One region of the Psychrobacillus sp. NPDC096389 genome, then DNA from elsewhere that is predicted to be linked to it. Evidence: riboswitches for the same ligand, from Rfam matches in the RefSeq annotation. Region 1 holds a riboswitch; the other holds the start of a gene.
The links. A riboswitch is a leader RNA that binds a small molecule or an ion and turns the genes downstream of it on or off. The one in region 1 is predicted to bind FMN.
Positions count from the first base shown of each region.

Region 2: linked by a shared signal. The riboswitch ahead of ribE (riboflavin synthase) and the one ahead of ACIQ38_RS21570 (ECF transporter S component) in region 1 are both predicted to bind FMN.

Region 1 is NZ_JBIWFB010000012.1:80,856-84,282, forward strand. Features, by position in the region: gene ACIQ38_RS21560 (YpbB family protein) at 1-849, opposite strand, end outside; gene ACIQ38_RS21565 (ferredoxin) at 960-1,208, shown strand; gene ACIQ38_RS21570 (ECF transporter S component) at 1,388-1,981, opposite strand; FMN riboswitch at 2,140-2,275, opposite strand; gene ACIQ38_RS21575 (hypothetical protein) at 2,570-3,427, opposite strand, start outside.
Region 2 is NZ_JBIWFB010000010.1:32,347-35,773, reverse strand. Features, by position in the region: gene ACIQ38_RS19515 (aminotransferase-like domain-containing protein) at 1-292, shown strand, start outside; gene ACIQ38_RS19510 (SAM-dependent methyltransferase) at 413-1,156, shown strand; FMN riboswitch at 1,237-1,368, shown strand; FMN riboswitch at 1,513-1,644, shown strand; gene ribE (riboflavin synthase) at 1,794-2,432, shown strand; partial or broken gene ribB (3,4-dihydroxy-2-butanone-4-phosphate synthase) at 2,455-3,057, shown strand; gene ribH (6,7-dimethyl-8-ribityllumazine synthase) at 3,101-3,427, shown strand, end outside.

The DNA of each region.
Region 1 (3,427 bases):
TTCAATGACATGGTCTTCAATTGTATTTTCCTTCAAAAAACGCATACTAGCTATTTGCTCAATCGAATAGCCTTTTCCAAATAAATTACTTGTTTTTAAAGCAGATTCGGTTAGAGTCGTTTGAACATAAATACCCTTTGTTAATGCATGGAAATCTGGGTATTTTTCTTCCGTTATATCATTTAATAAAATATGTAAGCATTCGATAAATAAAAACTTTACATCTAAGACAGTCATTTGATGGTGACTTGCAAGTTGCTCCCAAGTAAGCCCACTATTTTTGTACCCGCTTAATCGGTAAACAAACAAATGCCGATGGATTTCGAGTAATTGAGGATTTTCGAGTAGACCGAATAATTGTTGTTTGAAATTTGCTCCAAAAGAACTCGATTGAAAATCTCTTTGTTGTAAAAACTCTTTGACAAACTGATGAACGTCATTACTTTTTTGTACGGGCACAAACTTTTTTTCATTTCCTTGGAACTGGGATAATGTTTGAACGATTAATTCTACTCGTGCCCAAAAAACAAATTCTTTCCCTCGAAGAATCCATCCATTGTACAAAGGACGTCTTGCTGAAACTATTTTGTGCAATCCTTTTTCCGTAATAGCCAAAGTAGATTCATTCATGACGATAAGCCGTTCTGCAAGGAGTTTCTCTATTTCCACCTCATATATTTCTTTTGATAGTTTTGGATAGAGACCAAAGTATGGATGAAGACTAAAATATGTCACATCTTGTATAGTTTGACCGGATTTTTTTCCTTTTAACAAATAATAAGGAGCTGTAGATGACCGTTCGCCTTGGAATTGGTATATAATGAATAAGAGTAGTAGTTGAAAATACACTGGAAATCCCTCACATTTGAAAGTATTTTGGTTGAAATGTAGCGAAAATATCTTTAGAATGAATAAGATAGCAGATTCGTGAAAGCAGATATAAAGGAGAGAATATAGGAATGGCTAAATATACAATTGTTGATCAGGATACATGCATCGCATGTGGCGCATGTGGCGCTGCTGCACCAGATATATATGATTATGATGACGAAGGGATTGCTTTCGTTATTTTAGATGATAACATGGGGACAACAGAAGTTCCAGATGAACTACTAGAGGATATGGAAGATGCATTTGAAGGTTGCCCAACAGACTCTATTAAAGTAGCAGAGGAATCATTCGAAGGCGACGCATTAAAGTTTGAATAGTATAGATAAACTTATTTGAAACGTGGAAGGTCTTTAAAAAGCCTTGCACGTTTTTTATTTTTCCTCAGTGCATATTATCATTACTTACTTTAAATCCAATATAACACAAAAGAACATATGTTTCAATTAATCCAAGAAAAAAAGGTTGTTTCTCCTATTACAGAGAAACAGCCTTTTCTTTAGTTGATATTGGCAGTGCCAAATGAATGTGAAATTTTATCAAGTATCGGTTTCATTCTCTTGAATAAAACAATCATTACTACAGCTACTAAAATACCTTTTATAAGATTGAACGGTAAAATACCGAAAATAATCGAGTTAAATAAGGCTGTTCCTGTTTCCATTGGGAAATTCAAGAAATAAGCATACATTGGTAAAAATACATAATAATTTAGTACACTCATCCCGATTGCCATTGAAATTGTCCCGCAAGCTAGCCCGTACGTAATACCTTTGGAAGATGTAGCTTTTCGGTAAATTATATAAACTGGCGCTAAAAATAAAATACTAGTAACAAAGTTCGCCATATGCCCTACTGGAACGCCAGTTGGACTACCAGAGAACAACCAATCTAATACATTTTTCAAAAATGCTACGAGAATACCAGCAATAGGTCCCATCGTAATTGCTGCAATTAGTGCTGGAATGTCACTAAAATCCACTTTCAAATAAGCTGGTAGTGCTGGTAGTGGAAATGCAAGTAACATTAGTACAAAAGAAATACTACTTAACATGGCGATTGCAATTAGCATTCGCGTCTTACCTTTTAACATAAAATCCTCTCTCCTTTTGCGATTCACTCCACAAGAAGAAAGGTTCAGCACGTTTTCTTTTACTCAAAAAATCCCTTAAGCTATTGCTAGGCTTAAAGGAGAAAAAGGTCCACTTAAATAAGCGTATCCGTATGAGTGTATACGAAAAACGACTGCACCTTCACCTTCTCCCATCCAGACTATACTGTCGGCTTTGGAATTTAACCAAATCAACCTTAACTTAACGGCTCGCGGGCTCAAGAAACATGTTCTAATACCGCCGGTCGGGAATTACACCCTGCCCCGAAGATGAATCAATATTTTATTGTCCTTCAAGCACTTTATCTTGAATTAAATACATCTTATCAAAGTTTTGTATGTAATGCAATACAGTTGCTCAAAAACAATTAAAACATATTGACTTACTATGCATTATAAGTGTAGAAGAAAATGAAGGAGCAATGATTCGCTCTATCCGAGCATTCACCCTCGCCATACGAGCATTAAACCCCCTCTTCCACTCATTCCAACAACAAACATCCACCTAAAGAGAAAAAATGCGCGGAAGTCATGACCTAGTCAATACTCCCACACACCTCAAAACAAAAATTATTCATCACTCATGATAAAACCATTCGGTCCTATTGGAACTGGGAGAGGCTTCGTTAAATCGAATTCTGCCCATTGTTGTTGCACTACATTTTCTAACTTTACTTCTTCACCGAAACTGGCAGCAGTTAAGGCTAATGCTTCTAGTAACCTGGTTGCTGCAAATGGGTCCAACGCTTCTAAATCAAGAGGCTCATCAAATTGTATAACTCCCACGCCATCTTGCTCTACAAATTTGTAAGAAACCTTGGACGGAATCACCGAAGTATAAAAATCATTCCCGGCATCTTTCATCGCCAACAAGGCGTCTGAAAGAGTTTCAAAGGAAGCACCATAACTAGGAGCCAGATAATCTTCCCCGTTAGTGGAGTGATAAATGTAATAATTATGATGACCTAAAGAGCCTGGTAATTTACTAGGCTTCGATAACTCTCCGGCTTGATCCCATTCTAAAGGTGAGCCGTCTTCATTTACTTTTAAAAATGTATCAAAATCCGTAAATATTTCATTTATAGATTGACCATAAGTTGTCGTTGTTCCGGAAGCTCTATCATATCCATGGTCAGTAGGTAAAAAATGTTTCAACTGTTTTCCTTCCACTTCGAAATGCCCTTTATATGGATGATATTCCATGAATCCCAACGCTTCCTCATCAATTCTATTTGCATATCGTTCATATAATTGTAAACTAGTTGGAGTCACCCCTGGAAAATCTGTTTCGATTCGTTCTTTTGGAATAATAACTGTAATTGGAACGGTTAATGCATTTTCTACTAAAGAAAAATGAAAAACGGTTCCTCCATTCACATTATCCTCGTAAACTGAGGTCGTTTGATGGAAGGGGATTAACTCTAAAGG
Region 2 (3,427 bases), on a different contig from region 1:
CCAGCAATTAAAGGTACGTGCTTTATTCGTAGAAACTATTCTTGAAAAAGATTTTAGTCCAATTGCTACATGGGAGAAATCAAAAGGAGGATTCTATATTTGGCTAAGATTCAACGAGCCAATTGTAAATAAAGCGCTATTTTTGAAGCTCATAAAGGAAAATGTACTTATCAATCCTGGTTATATATACGATCCGAGCGATTTGCATCATATTCGCCTTTCCTATGCTTACGCTACAATGGAAGAGTTAGAAAAAGGATTGCATATCATATTAAATAATATAGATTTCTGAAAAGTCTGTGTTATAATCTATTAAATTACAAGTTATTGGAGGACAATACATGTTGCTTTACAATTGATCCATTCTGATCGACCTTATTGAATAAAAACTGTTGAATAAGGAGTGTTCAGGATGGAATGGGTAAAAAATTTTTACGATAAACAATTTCGATTATATGCAGAAGGTTTAACAGGTCCAAACGAAGAGCATGAGGAAATATTGACGAAAATAGAGACTTTAGCTTCTAAACCTTTCCAATCTATTTTAGAGTTAGGTGCTGGAGGCGGGGAATTTGCCATAACGGCTGCTAAAAAAGGATATGATGTTACGGCGGTTGAGTTAGTGCCATCCCGAGTTGACTTCATGAGAAAGCTAAAAAGTGAACATGATTTAATAGGTGATCTTGAAATCTTGGAAGAGGACTTTTATGAGATCGAACTTTCTAAATCCTTTGACGTTGTTTGTTATTTAGATGGATTTGGAGTTGGGGAGGATCAAGATCAACGAAAATTATTAAAACGGATGGGCAAGTGGCTAAAACCAGATGGATGTATCTTAATAGATATCTATACGCCTTGGTATTGGGCAAGTGTTGCAGGTCAAGAGATGATGGTTGGAAGTAAGCCTCGAAAATATGATTTTGATTTTATGGGTTGTCGCATGTTAGATACTTGGTTTGATGGAGATGAAAAAGTCACTCAATCTTTAAGATGTTATTCTCCTCAAGATTTAAACATGTTATTAGAAGATATAGGCCTTAAGCTTGTTGATATAAAACCTGGTGGTGCGATGAACTACACGACTTGGGAGTATCATGAAAATGTAGAGTTAGGTGAGGCTATGTCTTATATGGTAAAACTAGTGCCAGGCTTCTAATATTTAGTATTTTCAATGTTGTTTAAGTTATTTAGCGTGAATTTTTAATCTCCAAGTGTTATACTACGTTTTATAGATGAATAATCCTTCGGGGTCGGGTGAAATTCCCAATCGACGGTGATGCAGAAATTGCTAAGCCCGTGAGCCTTTTTAAGGCAGGATTTGGTGCAACTCCAAAGCCGACAGTATAGTCTGGATGGGAGAAGGATGTGCAAGTATGCTTATTTCCTTATGGGGTAAAACACACCTCTAAAGGTTTATTTAGTGATGCTTTCAACATAAATTTCCTAATCACCCCGTAGAGATATGTCTATGGGGTTTTATTTTTGCCATAAAACCCTAAATTTCATACAAGTGTATTCCTTCGGGGTCGGGTGAAATTCCCAATCGACGGTGATGAAGCAATTCTAAGCCCGTGAGCCTAATATTAGGCAGGATTTGGTGCAACTCCAAAGCCGACAGTATAGTCTGGATGGGAGAAGGATGTACGACCATTATTACCTTATGTGGTAAAAAAACACCCAAAAAGGTTTATTTGTCGATGCGTAAAACATAATTTCCCAAAACTAACCCCTTAGAGCTGATCTATGGGGTTTTCTTTTTGCACAAAATTTCTTAATAGAAAAGAGGTGTTTATATGTTTACGGGAATAGTAGAAGACTTGGGTAAGGTTAAATCGATGAAAAGCGGTCCTAATAGCATGCAGTTAACATTGGAATCTCAAAAGATTGTAGAGGATATTCATTTAGGCGATAGTATCTCCGTGAATGGGGTGTGCTTAACAGTCATTTCGTTTTCCAGCAATCTATTTACAGTAGATGTCATGCCAGAAACCGTGAAGTCAACAAGCATTCGTTCTCTTCAAACGGGACATGTCGTTAACCTGGAGCGTGCCATGCCTGCAAACGGTCGATTTGGCGGTCATTTTGTCTCGGGCCATGTGGACGGAACGGGCGTTATTTTAAGAAAAAGAAAAGTAGAAAATGCGGTATATGTAGACATTGGTATTAGTGAAGAACTGAGTAAGTACTGTATGCTGAAAGGCTCTGTTGCAATCGATGGCATTAGTTTAACTATTTTCGATGTTCAGCCGAGACAGCTCACCGTTTCACTTATTCCACTTACTTTTAGCGAAACAATATTAGGGATAAAAAAAGAGCAGGATGTCGTTAATATTGAAAATGATTTACTTGGCAAATATGTGATCAACCATTTGGATCGAAAGAAAGAAAGCTCGCCAATTACGATGGACTTTTTAAGACAAAGCGGATTTTAACAAGTTAAAGGAGGTATTTTATATGTTCCATACAATTGAAGAAGCAATCGAGGATTTAAAAAAAGGGAAAATAATTATCGTTGTAGATGATGAAAGTCGTGAAAACGAGGGAGATTTCCTTGTACTGGCGGATTATGCAACACCAGAAAATATTAACTTTATGGCAACATATGGCCGCGGGCTGATTTGTACGCCAATTACACAGAAACTAGCGGATCGACTCGATTTACATCCGATGGTTACACGTAATACCGATAATCATCAAACCGCATTTACGGTTAGTATCGATTATAAAACGACAGAAACCGGTATTAGTGCTTTTGAGCGCTCTGAAACGATTTTACAAATGTTCAATGCTGCATCAGTCAGCTCGGATTTCCGCCGACCCGGCCATGTGTTTCCACTTATCGCGAAAGATAAGGGCGTACTCGAGCGTCCAGGGCATACTGAAGCCGCTGTCGATTTCGCAAAACTTTGTGGGGCTCAACCTGCTGGAGTAATTTGTGAAATTATGAGTACAGACGGCACTATGGCAAGAGTTCCGGAATTACATACAATTGCGGAAGCACATGATTTGAAGTTTGTAACGATTGAAGCATTAGTAAATTATCGCTCGAAACAAGAGACCAAAGCATTCGCTTAAAATAGAAAAAGAGGAGAGATGAAGAATGGGTAAAGTATTTGAAGCAACATTAATCGGAACGGATTTAAAAATTGGGGTAGTAGTAGGCAGATTTAATGAATTTATCAATGGTAAATTATTAGATGGTGCAATAGACGGTTTGAAACGTCACGGTGTCTCAGAAGATAATGTGGATGTTGCATGGGTACCAGGTGCATTTGAAGTCCCATTTATCGCGAAAAAAATGGCCGAAACGAAAAAATATGACGCCATTATCGGTTTAGGTTCTGTTATTCGTGGTTCCACTACGCACTATGATTATGTATGTAATGAAACAGCAAAAGGAATTGCAAGTGTTGGGCTAACTACAGGT